Regions from separate parts of the Salinicola sp. V024 genome, predicted to be linked through region 1. Evidence: predicted binding sites of a transcription regulator. Region 1 holds the regulator's gene; the other holds the start of a gene.
The links. The regulator LexA, encoded in region 1, represses DNA repair genes until DNA is damaged. The targets are predictions, from matches to a motif close to TACTGTNTANNTANACAGTA.
Positions count from the first base shown of each region.

Region 2: ACUN9V_RS03815 (PA0069 family radical SAM protein) is a predicted target of LexA. The motif match lies at 6,484-6,503, and genes of this name have one in related genera.

Region 1 covers NZ_JBQXYB010000005.1:165,855-174,210, forward strand. The annotation lists gene ACUN9V_RS10105 (ribonuclease J) at 1-1,567, opposite strand, end outside; gene purU (formyltetrahydrofolate deformylase) at 2,046-2,894, shown strand; gene dinB (DNA polymerase IV) at 2,985-4,055, opposite strand; gene lexA (transcriptional repressor LexA) at 4,074-4,721, opposite strand; gene ACUN9V_RS10125 (TetR/AcrR family transcriptional regulator) at 5,069-5,737, shown strand; gene nagZ (beta-N-acetylhexosaminidase) at 5,916-6,932, shown strand; gene ACUN9V_RS10135 (hypoxanthine-guanine phosphoribosyltransferase) at 7,011-7,583, shown strand; gene ppsR (posphoenolpyruvate synthetase regulatory kinase/phosphorylase PpsR) at 7,675-8,356, opposite strand, start outside.
Region 2 covers NZ_JBQXYB010000002.1:55,365-63,720, reverse strand. The annotation lists gene ACUN9V_RS03845 (putative bifunctional diguanylate cyclase/phosphodiesterase) at 1-1,067, opposite strand, end outside; gene ACUN9V_RS03840 (purple acid phosphatase family protein) at 1,299-2,495, opposite strand; gene ACUN9V_RS03835 (DedA family protein) at 2,542-3,171, opposite strand; gene ACUN9V_RS03830 (phosphoethanolamine transferase) at 3,330-4,958, opposite strand; gene ACUN9V_RS03825 (phosphatase PAP2 family protein) at 4,955-5,731, opposite strand; gene ACUN9V_RS03820 (diacylglycerol kinase) at 5,716-5,967, opposite strand; gene ACUN9V_RS03815 (PA0069 family radical SAM protein) at 6,533-7,609, shown strand; gene ACUN9V_RS03810 ((R)-mandelonitrile lyase) at 7,626-8,039, opposite strand.

The DNA of each region.
Region 1 (8,356 bases):
GCTGCTGGCGCAGTTGTAATAGCGTTTCGGCCGGAATCATGTCGATTCGATCATCCAGCCAGTCGGCCAGCGCCTCTTCGTCGAGCGGTAGCGCAACTTCGCTATCCCACAGCAGTCGGCCGATGCGGGTCCAACCGGTTTCGGTCGGCAGCACGTTGAGCGCCAGCGACAATGTCAACGCATGCTGGCGGGCCGATACCGGCGACGTTCGTTCACCGGGTCGCATGCGTGAGGCGATCAACTGAGGTCGCAAATGATGCTGGTCTTTCATTACCAGCGTCTCGGATTCCAGCGCCAGCACGTTGCCGTTATTGACCAATTGGGGGACATGGATGCCGAGCGCCGTAGCCAGTTCGCGATGGGCTTCCTGGTGTGTGGCTTCGCCATGGACCGGCAGCAACATCTTCGGCTGCAGCCAGGCATAGAGTTGGCGCAGTTCCTCGCGAGCCGGGTGCCCAGAGGCATGGAGCGCGGGGTCCGTGTGTTCGTCATGGATGTTGACGCCGATTCGCTTGAAGCCGGCCTTGAGGCGACCGATGAGTCGCTCGTTGCCGGGAATGGCGCGAGCCGAAAAGATCACGTCGTCCTGGGGCTGTAGATCGACGGCAGAGTGTCGGCCCTGCGCCATCCGCGATAGCGCCGAACGCGGCTCGCCCTGACTGCCGGTGGCGATGATCAGCACTTCCTCGGGTAGCAGATAACCCAGATCATGCGCCGGGACCCGAGGGGGAAAGTCGTCCAGATAGCCGAGCTGGAGCGCAATCGCGACCATGCGCTCCATCGAGCGGCCGAGCAGCGCGACTCGTCGCCCAGTGTGTTCTGCGATCTTCCCCAGCGCCTTGATCCGCGCAATGTTGCTGGCGAAGCAACTGACGATGACACGCCCGCGACAATTCTCGATGACCGCTTCCAGCGCGCTGGCAGCTTCCGTTTCGCTGCGTGAATGCCCTTCGACATCGGCGTTGGTCGAATCGGCCACGACCAGGTCGACCGGCGCCAATGCCTTGAACTGGGCAGCGGAGAGCGGCGCGCCGATGAGCGGTCGCTCGTCCAGTTTCCAGTCGCCGGTGTGCAGGATGCGGTGGCGGGGCGTAATGATCGAGAGCGCGCAACTCTCCGGTATCGAGTGCGTTACCGGCAGGAAGGTTACCTCGAACGAACCGATGGCGACGCAGGCGCCGGGTTGAATCGGCTTGAGGGCATCGGTCCTGAGGCCCTGTTCGAGAAATTTGCTACGCAGCATTTCGATCGCGAACGGAGTGGCATAGACCGGGCAGTTCCAGCGCGGCCAGATCCAGGCGAGAGCGCCCAGATGATCCTCATGGCCGTGGGTGATGAAGACCGCCGAGGGCACCATGGCATTGGTCGCCAGATGTTCGATATCGGGAATCTGCAAAGGCTGATCCGGCAGGTCCTGGCGGATCATCATCCCGCAATCGACGCCAATCCAGTTGCCGTCATAGCCGTAGAGCGACAGGTTCATGCCGATTTCACCGCAGCCACCCAGGGGATGGAACAGCAGCGGTGGGTAAGAGCGGGGGCGTATCTGCGCGCGCGGACGGAACATCGGCATCCTTAAAGGGTGAAATCTGGTTTCACTATAAGTCATGCCTCTCGGCCCGCTCAAACCTCGCGTTGCGCTGGCCGTCATCGAGGGATCGGGTACAATGCGGCCCGGCGAGGTGTCAGGCGGGCCACAGCGACGTTATACCCTGCACGTCTGTCAGGCGTTTATAGTCGGCGCGTCGGCCGGGATTGCGTTTCTGCGTCAGGCAGAGCGCCCTCGTTTTACCAAGCAGTCTCGGCGATGCCTGTGGCAGCTTCCCGATTGCCGAGCCACTCGATGTGCATCGGGGTTTTATGGAGAGGTTTCACGGGAAGGTTTCATGGTGAGCTGCCATGACGTTTGGCCATACCCGAATCGTGACCGTTTCGCGTCGTGTCCTGATCCCGTCGTATGTTTATATTTCGAATTTCTCTGATCTGAATTTCCCTGACTCGAGTTTTCTGCATTCGAGCCACCCAGCAGGAGTCGCGCGAGAGTTATGTCGCACCATTATCGTCTGATCGTCTCATGCCCCGATCGCGTCGGGATCGTCTCTCGCGTGGCAGGATTCATCGCGGCACAAAACGGTTCGATCATCGAAGCCAACCAGCACTCCGACCTGGACGTCGGACGCTTCTTCATGCGTTACGATATTCAGTCGGACACCTTGAGTGCCGAGGCCTTTCGGCAAGCGTTCGCGCCCATTGCCGAAGCGTTCGAGATGACCTGGCGGCTCACCGATTCCGCCCGCCGTCAGCGCGTGGTCATCATGGTCTCGCGAGAATCCCACTGTCTGGTCGATCTGCTCTATCGCTGGTCGGTCGGGGAGCTCGACTGCGATATTCCCTGCGTGATCTCCAACCATGAGGCGTTGCGCTCGCTGGTGGAGTGGTACGGGATAGCGTTTCATCACGTCCCGGTGGATCCCGACGACAAGGCTCCCGCCTTTGCCGAGACCGAACGTCTGATCGAGGCCGCACAGGCCGATAGCGTGGTACTCGCCCGGTACATGCAGATCCTGCCACCCGATATCTGCCAGCGCTATGCGGGCCGGGTGATCAATATCCATCACAGCTTCCTGCCGTCCTTCGCCGGCGCCAAACCGTACCACCAGGCGTTCGAGCGCGGCGTCAAGCTGATCGGAGCCACCTGTCACTTCGTCACCGAGGATCTGGACGCCGGGCCGATCATCGAGCAGGACATCCAGCGCGTGTCGCACTGCCACACGCCCCAGGATCTGGTGCGCCTGGGCCGCGACGTGGAAAAGGCCGTGCTCGCCCGCGGCTTGCGCTGGCACCTGCAGGATCGGGTGCTCATTCAGGGTAACAAGACCGTGGTTTTTTCCTGACGCCGCTAGCGCCGAGAACGGTCGCCCGACGCGAGGAGACGAGCGACGGCGGGCTGCGAGGTGGCAGCGAGAGACGCGAGGCGATAACGCTCAGACCGCGTCCGTCGGGTCGATGTCCTCGAACAGCGTCAGCTGACGTTGATCCTGCTCCGGAAGCAGGCGCACGCCGACGCCCAACAGTCTGACCGGCCGTTCCCCGCGATGCCAGGCGCTCTCGAGCAGCTCGTGAAATCGCGCGTCGATAATCCCGCTGGCGCCGGTTTCCTGGGTGGTGCTGGCGAAGTCGTTGAAACGTACCTTGATGAACTGCTTGTTGATGGCGGGATCGCCGTGCCTCGCCAGCCGTTCGTGCAGTTTCTCGATCAGCGGTATCAGCGCCTGATGGCAACTGGCCAGCGCCGGTAGATCGCGATCATAGGTGGTTTCCACGCTGACCGACTTGCGTTCGCGGGAGACATTGACCGGTCGCTCGTCGATACCTTGGGCCAGTTCGTGAAGGCGCTGCCCGAACTTGCCGAACTGATCGAGTAATCGGTCCAGCGGCTGGGCGCGTAAATCGGCGCAGTTGGCGATGCCCAGCGAGTCGAGCTTGGCGGCGGTGGCCGGCCCGACGCCGTGGAGTTTCTTGACCGGCAGGTCGGTGATGAAGGACTCCGTCTGCTCGGGGGGAATCACGAACAGGCCGTCGGGTTTGTCCCAGTCGCTGGCTATCTTGGCAAGAAACTTGTTGGGCGCGACTCCGACCGAGATCACGATGCCGGTTCTCTCCAACGCTTCCTGCTTCAGCCACTGGGCCATCCAGGTAGCACTGCCTTGAAATCGGGTGACCTCGGTGACGTCGAGGTAGGCCTCGTCGAGAGACAGCGGTTCGACCCACGGTGTCAGTTCATGGAAGATGGCCTGAATCTGTTGGGAGACATCTCGGTACTTGTTGAAGTCTGGCGGCAGAATTTTCAGCTGAGGGCAGAGTCGCAATGCTCTGGCCGTGGGCATGGCCGAATGCACGCCGTAGTGTCGAGCGGGATAGTTGCAGGTCGCCACAACACCACGACGATCGGCGCTGCCGCCGATCGCCAGAGGGACTTCCTTCAGCGCGGGATCGTCGCGCATTTCGACAGCGGCGTAGAAACAGTCGCAGTCGGCGTGCAGAATCTTGCGCATGTCGCTAGAAGAGCACGATCAATGCAGGCCGGCGCCGTTGCCGCCACGGATGACGCCGACGCCAAGCCCTTCGATTTCGAGATGCTGATGCTCGAGGTCGATCACGATCGGTTCGAAGTCGGGATTCTCGGCGAGCAGCGTGACGCGGCGCCCTTCACGCTGGAAGCGTTTGACGGTGACATCGTCCTCGAGCCTTGCGACGACGATCTGGCCATTGCGAATCTGCTGAGTACGGTGAACGGCGAGCAGGTCGCCATCGAAAATACCGGCGTCTTTCATGGAGAGACCGCGAACTCTCAGCAGATAGTCCGCGCTCGGCGAGAAATAGTCAGCCGGTAGCGGGCAGTAGCGATCGATATGTTCGGTGGCGAGCATCGGGCTACCGGCGGCTACGCTCCCGATGATCGGCAGGCCGAGGGGGGAAGCCTCCTCCGGTTCGGGCTCGACGGCACTCGCCGGCAGACGAATGCCGCGGGAAGTGCCCGGGATCATCCGAATCACGCCTTTGCGATCCAGTGCGCGCAGATGCTCTTCCGCGGCATTGGGGGACCGAAATCCCAGTGCGCGGGCGATTTCGGCGCGCGTCGGTGGGTAACCGAATTCGCTCATTGTCTTGACGATAAAGTCATAGACATTCTGCTGCCGTGCGGTGAGGGGTCTCGCCATCGGTCTCTCCCTTGCCCGTGTCGCTATGTCAGTCAGGCGTGTGCGGGCCTGTTGAATTGCCAGGCATGTGCGGGCCTGTCGAATTGCCAGGCATGTGCGGGCCTGTCGAATTGCCAGGCATGTACTGGCCTGTTGAATCGCCAGGCGTTTCGAACCTGGCATGCGACCAGGCGTGTTCATGTATACAGCCTGGAATTGTATCCAGTCATCTTCGATGAGGGAAGGGGCTTTATCGCTCCAGACTGGACCTGGCGATGGGCTGGCCGAATGCCTGATTGTGCGGGCTGTCCCCGAATGATTAGAATCATGACCGTTCTAAGTCGTTGTTCTCAGGCGCGAGGTATGAGATGGCTCCACCCGATACCGTTACTCGCATTCTCGATACGGCGGAGATCCTGTTCGCCGAGAAGGGTTTCGCAGAAACCTCGCTGCGCAACATCACTACCCGGGCCAAGGTGAACCTGGCTGCGGTGAACTACCATTTCGGATCCAAGAAGTCGCTGATCCAGGCGGTATTCGCCCGCTACCTCGATCCGTTCGCGGCGCGTCTCAATACGGCGCTCGATGAACTGGAGTCCCGCTATCGAGGTAAGCAGATCCCGCTCGAGGTCCTGCTCGAGCAGCTCGCCACCAGCGTTCTGGAGGTGCCCGCCGAGCGCAATAGCCTCAAGATATTCATGAAGCTGCTCGGGCTCGCCTATACCCAGGCTCAGGGGCATCTGCGGCGTTATATTCAGGAGCACTACGGCGAAACCTTTCATCGCTTCGTCGAGTGCCTGCGCCTGGCAACGCCGGATTTACCGGACGTCGAGCGATTCTGGCGGCTGCATTTCATGCTGGGCACGGTGGTATTCACGCTCTCCGGCCTGGATGCGCTGCGCGATATCGCCGACAACGAATATCAGGATCATATGACGGTACGCGAGCTAATCCGGCATCTGCGCCCGGTGGTGGTTGCCGGCATGCAGGCGCCGCTCCCCGCTGCGCTGGAGGCGCACGCACCGCTGGCCGATTGAAGCGATAGAACCGACGCCACAAGGCGGATGCCATAGGGCGCCAGAACAGGGCGTCGAAACAGGGCGTCAGAACAGGACGTCGGAATCGCGTGTCCGGATAGCCTTGCGTCACGCTGCCTCTGTCATGCGTCTTCGGTGTCGTCTAGAATCGGGCGCTCAATGGTCTCAGGTGTTTGCTATGACTCAACCTCTCGGTCCGGTCATGCTGGATGTGGAAGGCACGCGGCTGCGTGATGAGGAGCGCCAGTTGATCTCCCGCCCGGAGGTCGGTGGCGTCTTGCTGTTTGCCAGAAATACGCCGGATGTCGCCACCACCCAGGCGCTGATCGGCCAGATTCGCGAATGTCGTCCCGATATCCTGGTGGCCGTCGATCAGGAAGGTGGCCGCGTACAGCGCCTGAAGGATGGCGTGACGCAGATACCGGCCATGGCGACGCTGGGTCGTCAGTTCGCCGAGTCTCCCGAGGCCGCACTGACGCTGACGCAGGATACCGGTTGGCTGCTGGGCATGGAGATGGCGGCCTGCGGTTTCGATCTGACCTTTGCCCCGGTCCTCGACCTCGATGACGATCAGTCGCCGGCGATCGGCTCGCGCAGCTTTTCGCCGGATCCCGAAGTGGTGAGCGCGCTGGCTGGCGCTTTCGTCGATGGGCTGCACGAATCGGGCCTGGTCGCGATCGGCAAGCATTTCCCGGGTCACGGCGGGGCGCGTCAGGATTCTCATTTCAAGATCGCTGAAGATCCACGGCCGTTGGCCGCTCTGCGAGAGCACGACCTGATCCCGTTCGCCCGGCTGGCAGGCAAGCTCGACGGCATCATGCCGGCCCACGTCATTTATTCCGCCTTCGACGATCGCCCGGCCGGTTTCTCCCCCAGCTGGCTGGGCATGCTGCGCGAAGAGCTGGGTTTCAAGGGCGCGATCTTCTCGGATGATTTGACGATGGCCGCGGCCCACACCGCCGGAACGCCGGGTGAACGCGCCGAGGCGGCCTGGAATGCCGGTTGCGATATGGCGGTGATCTGCAATGCCCCTGCCGACGCCCGCGCGGTGGTCGCTGCCTGCGAAGGGCGCCAGGCCCAGCGCATCGCCAAACTGCGTTACGCCCGCGCCCGGCCCAGTCTTGAGTCACTGGCGGCCATCTCCCGCTGGCGGCGGACCCATGCCCGTCTCAAGGCGCTCAACGAGTCCGAATGAGCGATAGTGGATATTGATATTTTCTACGGTGGCAGCGTCCGGGTCTGTCGCCGTGTTTTTCATGGTGAATGGTAAACAATGACTGACTCCCCACCGATTGATGCCCTGAGTTCGATGCAGGAAGTGATGGACAACGCAGACTGCCTGATCGACCAGGTTCAGGTCGAGCAGGCGCTGGATCGCATGGCAGCCGACATCACCCGCGAGCTGGGCGATAAGCTTCCGGTCTTCTACTGCGTCATGAATGGCGGTCTGATCACGACCGGGCACTTGCTGACCCGGCTCGGATTTCCGTTGGAAGTCGACTATCTCCATGCCACACGATATCGCGGCGGCATTCGGGGCGGCGAACTGTTCTGGCGCGTTTCGCCGGAAGTACCGATGGCCGGCCGTCATGTGGTGATCGTCGATGACATCCTCGACGAAGGAGCGACGCTCGCCGCGATACTCGATTACTGCCGACAGGCCGGCGCTGCCAGCATCTCGACGGCGGTCCTGGTCGACAAGCGTCACGACCGCAAGACCACGCCGAACCTCAAGGCCGACTACTGTGGGCTGGAGGTCGTCGACCGCTACGTGTTCGGTTTTGGCATGGACTACAAGGGATACTGGCGCAACGCACCAGGGATTTTCGCTCCCAAGGGTTTGTGACTAGGACTAGGGCTAGGGCTAGGGGTTCATGACGCGACGCCCGACAGCCGCCGCACGGCTCGGCCGTGCATGAGCCTCTCCTTCAGCCCGCTCACCGCGGGCTGAAGCGTCTCTGCAGTCCGGATTCGTTGATCATCCGGGTCGAGATCTCCTCGATCGAGAAGCGTGTCGTGTCGATGTAGGAGATATTGTGGCGGCGGTACAGCGCTTCGGCCTGGCCGATCTCCTGCATGCATTGGTCCATCGAGCAGTAGCGACTGTCGGGCCGGCGCTCGGTACGAATGGCCGCCAGCCGACGAGCATCGATGGTCAACCCGAACAGCTTGTGGCGGTGCTTGGCCAGCGAGGGGGGCAGGTTGAGAATCCCGTTCTCGTCGAGATCGTCTTCGGTCAGCGGATAGTTGGCCGCGCGGATGCCGAACTGCAGCGCGAGATAGAGCGAGGTGGGCGTCTTGCCGCAACGGGAGACGCCGATCAAGATGACATCCGCCTCCTGATATTGATGCGTCCTCGCCCCATCGTCGTTGTCGAGGGCGAAATTGACCGCCTCGATCCGATGCATATAGACGTCGTCACGGCCGATCGCGTGGGTGCGGCCGACGGTATAGGTGGAATGCGTCTCCAGTTCTTCTTCCAGCGGCGCGAGGAAGGTGGAGAAAATATCCACCTTGAACGCCGATGCCTCGGCGACGATATTGCGGATCGCTTGATCGACGATGGTATCGATGACGATCGGACGAATGCCGTCGCGTTCGGCGGTCGCTTCGATGATG
Region 2 (8,356 bases), on a different contig from region 1:
GCGTCCTCGAGTGCATGGCGAAAACCACTGATCAGCGCGAAGCGGCGCATATCCTGCTCGTCTAGAGCGGACGAGAACAGGCTGACGCCGGTTTCGCTGTCGCGGGCGGACTGACAGGCACTCTGAGCCGTTCGCAGCACATCGGTGGGAGCGATTTCACCCAGCCGGAAAGGCATCACCCCCACCACTGGATGCAGCATGAAAGGCGCGGCATCGCCGAGCGGCATGCTCAACAGCACTTGCCTGAGATCCAACGCCATATCCAGCGCTTCGCTCTCATCCGGGCATCGCTCGGCGCTTTCCAGGATGTGCACGTATTGCCCCAGGCCTACCTGGTAAAGCACCTTGCCGGTGCCCAGCCGTAGTTGCAGCCGTATGGCCGCCTCACGCGCCGCTTCGTCGAGACAGGCCAGCCCGAGAACGCGCTGCAACGAGTGCATCTCGGCGATATCGATCAGTTCGATGTAAAGCGCGAAACAGCTCCTGCCGGCATTATCCCGGCTCCGGTCCTCGAGATCCTCGATGAATTTGCTGCCGTTGGAGAGCCCGGTGAGCGGATCGACCCTGCCGAAAGCATGCTGTAGCTCGATCTGGCCCATGACCATCGCCGCCAGGTCCTGAAGCACCCGGATTTCATGGTCGGTGACGCTACGCGGCTCACGGCCCAGAACGCACATCGCGCCCAGGGTATAGCCGTCATAAGTTTGCAGCGGCGCCCCGGCATAGAAGCGAATGCCCGATTGCGCCAGGGGGCTGTTACGGTAGTGCGGCGATTCGAGCAGATCCGGCAGCACGAGTACCTGGGATGTGTCGGCCACCTCCCCGCAGCACGCCTTGAAACGCGGTATTTCCCAATGATCGATTCCCACCCGAGACTTGAACCACTGGCGATCCTCGTCGGTCAGCGAAACGGCGGCGATAGGTAAATCGAAAAGCTCGCTGGCGATGCGCGTGATGCGGTCGAAACTCTCACTAGTCGGGGTATCGAGCAGGTTGAGCTGCCGCAGCGTCATGAGTCGCCTGCGCTCGTACTCTTCGATCGCCTGAGTCTCGGGAACATTAACCATTGCGACGCTTCCTCTGTATCTTCCGGACGCTTTCAGCGCCTAGTCAGAAGGCTTTAGGAGTTATCGGCAACATGCCCCCATTCTTCAGTCATCTACACGGTTTTCGTACGACGCCTGGTGAGGGCAACGTCATCTCTTCGCCTACCTGACATCAGCCATCGTGAAGCGCCTCGATTTGCCCCTTATCGCCGTTGTCGTTCAAGGCTCCTGCTTCGAACGCTGGGCCACTCGCTACTGGGTTAATCTTACGCTGTCGAACACGGCGCCGTCCTCTCCGACGGCATAGACCTTCAACTCGTGGGGCGATGCCTTTAGCTCGAGCACATTGAGGCGAGACACGGCATAGGCCGAGCGTTCACCGGGCTCGATCGGATATAAATCCGCGCCACCCCCGCCGGAGACAATATAGTTGACGCCATTGATCGGCTCGAGTCGTTCGTAATTATGCTGGTGTCCGGTGAGCACGAGATCGACGTTGGCGCGCTCGAATATCGGTACCAGATCCTGGCGTATGCGTGTATCCCCACCCGGATGAGGGCCCAACGACGAACTGAACGGCGGTCGATGGAAGAAGATGATCGTCCATGGGCGCTGTCGTTGGTCGAGATCCTTTTGCAGCCAGGTCTTCTGGGCCTGCGTCGATAATGAATGGTCGCCGGCATATAGCTCACTATCGAGCGCGATAAAATGTACGGGACCATAGTCAAACGAATAGTAACGTTCGGTCTGCTGCGGATTGTTCGTCGGAAGATCAAAGGCATTCAGGTAGGGTTGGCCATCATTGGTGCGAACATCGTGATTGCCCAGCGACGGATAAAAGGGTATCGAACTCAGCAACCCTTTGTAGGGGAGATAGAAGCGTGAGTCGTACTGGCGTTCGGCGCCGGTCTTATAGACGACGTCGCCGAGATGCAGCACCAGCTGCGGATGGCTCTTGGCGATGATGGTCGCCATTTGGTACTGCGCCTTGCTGGCATCGCCGCTATCGCCGAGCGCGGCGAACGTCACCGTGGCCTCGACGCCCGGAGCGGTCCGAAAAGCGTGAACATCATCAAGTGGGCCACTATCCTGGACCCGGTAGTAATACAAGGTATCCGCCTTCAAGCCGGTTAGTTTGACCTCATGTCTGAGCCCGGGCTGACCGGAGACCGTATTGCCCAGATCCGAAGTTACCCCGTAGTTGACACTCGTATCGCCTGGCTTCGTGGTATTCCACAGCAAGGAAGCTGAATTGCGGGTCACGTTTTGCACATAAGGCGGAACCTGATGAGCCACCGTGCCGGGAAGATAGTCGGCGATCGAGTAGCCATGCTTTTTCAGAATTACCATGCCGACCGCTGAGCCTGCCAACACCAGCACAACGATGCCCGCGAGAGCATAGGTTAACCACTTGCGGATTCTGGACGACTTGTGCGCGGTAGCTTTCACAATTGACGACTCCCAAGAGCTGTTCGTCTCGCTGCACTACATATCATCAATGCGATGATTTCGACAGACGATGACGCAGCATTTCAAACGCGACCGGCAGCAAAGAGATAACAATGATTCCAAAACTGAATAAGTCGATATTGTGTTTGAGAAACGGGATATTGCCGAAGAAATAACCCAGCGATAGCAGAATACTGATCCATAGTAGCGCGCCCAACATGTTGAAACTCAGGAACGGGGCATAGCGCATATGCCCCAGTCCCGCCACGAAGGGTGCAAAGGTACGAATGATGGGCACGAACCGCGCTAACGTGACCATTTTACCGCCGTGCCGGGCATAAAAATCCTCGGTGCGCAGCAGATAGTCGCGCCGGAAGACCTTAGAGTCAGGATTGGCAAACAGACGCGTTCCCCAGGTGCGGCCGATCCAGTAGTTGACGGTATCGCCGAGTACGGCAGCCAGAAAGAGGAGAATGCCCAGTAGCCATGGGTTGAGGCTACCCAAAGCCGCGAAAGCGCCGGCGATGAATAGCAGAGAGTCGCCGGGCAGGAATGGGGTAACAACGAACCCGGTTTCACAGAAAAGAACAACAAACAGCAAGCCATACACCCAGATACCGTACTGCTGAATCAGAATCTCGAGATACTGATCCAGATGTAAAACGAAATCGATCAAGGATAGTCACTCCATAGCTTGAAAAATTGGCACTCTACAGCCTTGGGCTTCATGGCAAGTCCGAACTGGAACAGCTCACTCTGATCTATCAAACACGACTGCTAATTCGCTTCGATTGAATAAATCAGCATGAGCCCCGATCGGGGCTCATTGACTTATCACGGCAACTTACAGGAAGCGGCCATATCCAAACCCGGATCGTATACGTCAGTTTTGACCTGCGCCAACCCCAGGATGGTATGAAACAGATTGGCGTGACTATGATGCGAGGTGGCATTCGACTGAATGCAACCGTAGTCGATTCCTTCATCGCGCAGGATAGACTTGGAAAGCCACCAGATCATGGGGACATGCGTCTGCTCGTCAGGGGCAATCAAGTAGGGTAACCCATGGAGATAAACGCCATTCTCCCCCAGCGATTCGCCATGGTCAGATGCGTAAATCAACGTTGCATCGAAGGTGTCCTGCTTTTTCAGATAATCGATCATCCCGGACAAGACGTGGTCGTTATACAGGATCGCGTTATCGTAAGCGTTCCTGATGCTTTGGGCATCACATCGACTGAGATCGTCTTGGCGACACACTGGTGTAAACTTCTCATACGACTTGGGGTAGCGTTTATAATAGCTGGGACCATGGTTTCCCATCTCATGCAGAACGATGACGGTGTTCTTCTTGAGATCTTTAGTTCTTTCTTCCAGTGCTTCCCGCAGCGTATCGTCAAAGCATTCATCTTGAGTACAGCCCAACTGAAGCTTTGATGAATCCGTCTTGATACTCGACACCCGATCGCAAACGCCTTTACACCCTGACTGATTGTCGATCCAAAGCACATCGAAGCCCGCCAGCTTCAGCACGTCCAGAAGTGACTCATGTTGTTCTATTGCGGTGCCATCGTAGTTGTCTCGCCCCCAGGGAGAAAACATGCATGGGACCGATACGGCCGTACTCGTACCACAGGAGTTTACATCGGGATAATTGACCAGGTCGCGCTTGGCAAGCTCCGGCGTCGTCTGTCGATCATAACCGTTGAGCCCCCAGTCGGCTGCGCGGGCCGTCTCACCCACCACCATAACAATCAACTTGAGCCTGACGTCGCCCACGTAGGTTGCTTCAGCACTCAAAGGTATTTTTTTCTCGAGGTGACTCTTCTCATTGGCAGTCAGCACTCTGGTCAGGGAGACGATGTAGTTTCCAGGCGTTAATAGATAGCGCATCTCTGGATTGTTTCGCATCTCCGAAGATAGGCTTTGGTAGATCAGCAGCGCGCTCCCGATCAACAGGGCTACGCCACCCAAGAAATAAGCGACCTTTCTGATGAGCGCCATCTTCCAGCCGCTGCTGGATACCTTTAGCCTGAGCAGAATCACGATGGGTAATACGGCAAAGACAAGCAGATGCTTGAAAAGTCCCACCGTCAATAACTCACCGACCTCATGCGGGTCCGTCTGTAACGTATTGACGACCATCGTCGTGTCGAAATAGGTGTGATAACTAGCCGTAAAATAACTGACACTGGCTGCAATCAGCATCAATACCATCAGAACCGGCTTGACAGTATAACGTGTCGCAAACAGCATAAAGACCACATATTGGATCAGGGTCATCAACACCCCATACCCTATCAGGGTCAACCACGACCCTGGCAGCCCTGGGGAGTGCAGCTCAAATACCTTCCCCCAGAACGCGCCGTTATAAAAAAGCGTAAACGATATCGAGACGATTAACGTCAGAAGTTCAGGGCTAATGACAGGGCGACGACTCAGAAAGCCAACGATTTTGCTCATGCCTCCCCCCTTTTTGCGTGATAACCGAGGCGTGAATCGTGACGGGAGTTCGCTGAACCATGTGCTCTACTCGATTCGGGGCCAATACCGATTTTTCTCAACATCAGCCATCCCAAGACGGTGCTACATGTCCAACAGATCATGAGCGTGAACAGATCATGGGATAAAAAGTGGGCGCCTCTGAGTTGCTGATCGACACCAAAGACCAGGCCCATACCCAGCCCTAGGGCAAGGCCAACGTATTTCCAGCACGTCGCTCTGACGGCGAGGCAGAAGTACAGGGCCACCCAGGCGTATCCGGCACTGGCGTGCCCTGCGGGAAAACACGCTGTGTCGGGCATGCCGACAGGCCGGGTTTCCAAGAGACCAATAAAAGGCAGGTCACCGCCGTAGCGTGCCAGATCCCAAGGGCATTCCATGCTGATCGCGTGCTTGATAACACTCACCGTTACGGTCGATGCCGTGACGGCCGCAATCAGATAAAGCAGAGGGCGTCGCCAGTGACTCAGGCTTTCTTTCAGGAAAGCGGTCACGGTAAACCCTATCAGCAATACACCCATCAACTCGCTCAAGACACGACCGTCATCGTGAAAAACGGATTTGGCGATGACATTGTCCTTTAGCAACCACTGCCCGCCTTCCAGGTAATAAAAATAATCGGCAATGTAAAAATCAACGCCGTAAAGTTTGAACAGCATTAAAACAGGAGCAAAAAAAAGCCACCCATAAAACAGTCTCAAAAGATGGCGTTCAAAATTTACAGGAGTATGCATAGCCATACTCCCACCATCAAAAACAGGCTTATGAAAACGGATGCCGACCCCATGTCTTTGGCGTTACCGCTAAGAGGGTGATATTCAAACCCGATCCGATCCACCACGGCTTCGAGCGCTGAATTTATCAGCTCGACAACAACGACCATTACCGCCGTGCCGAAGAGCATGGCTCTTTCCAACCCTGAGACATCCACCATCAACACGACAGGAAGACATAGCACACAGAAAACCACCTCCTGCCGGAATGCTGCTTCCTGTTGCCACGCATGCCGAAGGCCTGCCGCGGAGTACTTCGCTGCGTGCAGAATCCTCGTCACTCCTTTGCGTGCAGGAATGACGGAGTGATCGGTCGTTGTCTTCACTAAGGTTTGGCCTCTCTAAAGTCGGATTGTCAGCTCTCCATGGCTGGGCTGGCTTTAGAAGGCGGATAATGATGGGGGCGTCTTAAGGTAAAATTACCAACCTCAGTAAAATATCTTCCCCTATTTAAGGTCCGGTTAAGACTGCCGTGCTCCTTGATCAAGAAATAACGGCATCAATCTTTAATCATGAAGACAAACTTTTTCGTAAGTCGACCGGTAGACAGCATTGAGCTCAAACAAAATCTAAACGTCTATTAAACCGTCATAAAAAATCTTGGCGGGCAAAAAAATTATCTGTAGCTGAATCGGACGCACATAAAATCGGGAAGAAGACGGCCGAGCGGGCGCAGCATCTCCGCTTGCCGAATTGACACGGCTGGCTCACAATACTGTATAAATAAACAGTTACCAAGCGCCCACCACAGGAGTCGCTGCCATGTCGTCTCCCTCTCGCCCTTCCCGGCCAATTAAGGGCCGTGGGGCGACCTACAATCCCGACAACCGTTTCCAACCGACTCACAGCATCGCGGAAGACGACAGTTGGTGGGAGGAAGAGGTGCCTGGCCGGATCGCCACCCAGGTTCAGCTCGAGGCGCCTCGCTCGGCGCTTTCCTGGAATCAGTCGCCGGACCTTGGCTTCGACCGCTCGCTCAATCCCTATCGCGGCTGCGAGCACGGCTGCATTTACTGCTATGCCCGCCCCAGCCACGCCTACTGGGACCTGTCTCCCGGCATCGATTTCGAGACGCGCCTGATCGCCAAGACTGGCATGGCGGATCGATTGCGCGAGGAGCTGTGCAAACCTGGGTATGTCTGCCGGCCGATCAATCTTTCCGGCAATACCGACTGCTACCAGCCGATCGAGGCACAACATGGCACGACGCGTTCGTTGCTGGAACTGCTGCTGGCGTGTCGCCATCCGGTCACGCTGGTGACCAAGAGCGCGCTGATTCTGCGCGACCGGGAGCTACTCGCCGAGATGGCCCGGGAGCGGCTGGTCCGTGTCTTCGTCAGCCTGACCTCGCTCGACAACGAGCTGAAGCGCACGCTGGAGCCGCGCACCGCTTCCCCGGCGGCACGCCTCAAGGTCATCCGGGAGCTGCATGAAGCCGGGGTCCCGGTGGGCGTGCTGGTGGCGCCGGTGATCCCCGCCATCAACGACTGCGAGATCGAGACGCTGCTGGCGCGGGCGGCTGAGGCCGGCGCCCGGACCGCCAGCTGGACACTGTTGCGACTGCCAAGAGAAGTCTCCCCGCTGTTCGAAGCCTGGTTGGATGAGCACTATCCGGAACGCGCGGGCAAGGTGATGAGCCTGATCCGTCAATCTCGCGGCGGTGAGAACAACGACAGCCGCTTTGGCCACCGCATGCGGGGCGACGGAATATTCGTCGACATGATCGGCCAGCGTTTTCGCCGCACGGCCTTGCGCCTGGGTCTGGAACGACGCGCGGAAGCGGGCCTGGATACCACGCAATTCCGAGCACCTCACGCCCAGCAGGATTTGTTCGGTTAACCCAGTAGTCGGGTCATTACTTCCCTTGGTAGACCTCGTCCCTGACCTTCTCCATCCACATTACCGGACTTCCATCGATCGATTCCTGAATCGCGATATGCGTCATCGCGACATCGGGTGACGCCCCATGCCAGTGCTTTTCACCTGCGGGGAACCAGACGACGTCACCGGGGCGAATTTCCTCGATAGGGCCGCCTTCACGCTGAACTCTGCCCAATCCGGCCGTCACGATCAGCGTTTGACCCGCGGGATGGGTATGCCAAGCCGTCCGCGCGCTAGGTTCGAAAGTCACGGCGGCGCCACTGGTGCGTCCTGGCGCTTCGGCGCTGAACAACGGATCGATGCGCACCGTCCCCGTGAAATAATCCTCAGCACCTGGTCTCGACGGCTGAGATCCCGCTCGATTGATTTTCAATGGCTTTTTCTCCACGAAGCTGAACGATAAAGTGGCATGTCTGTATTGCGAGATTAGCAGTTGATGTGAAGCGCTTGCGCAAGCGTTTATTGGTTGCACCTATAAAGCAACCTCTGAATAAGCTTTAGGTTCAGAACGCTCGTTGATCGGCGTGGTAGCCTTGGTTGCATCTGGAGCGCCGGATCTCCGGCGGCTGACGGAATTCGATGACGCGTCCAATCCAGGCATTCGTTTCTCTCCATACAGGTTAAGCTTTCGTTAAGCTTGGCCCGCGACCATTGGCACCATACCGCTCCTGCTTTCTTCGGCTGCCAGTGGGTCAAGCCTGGTTT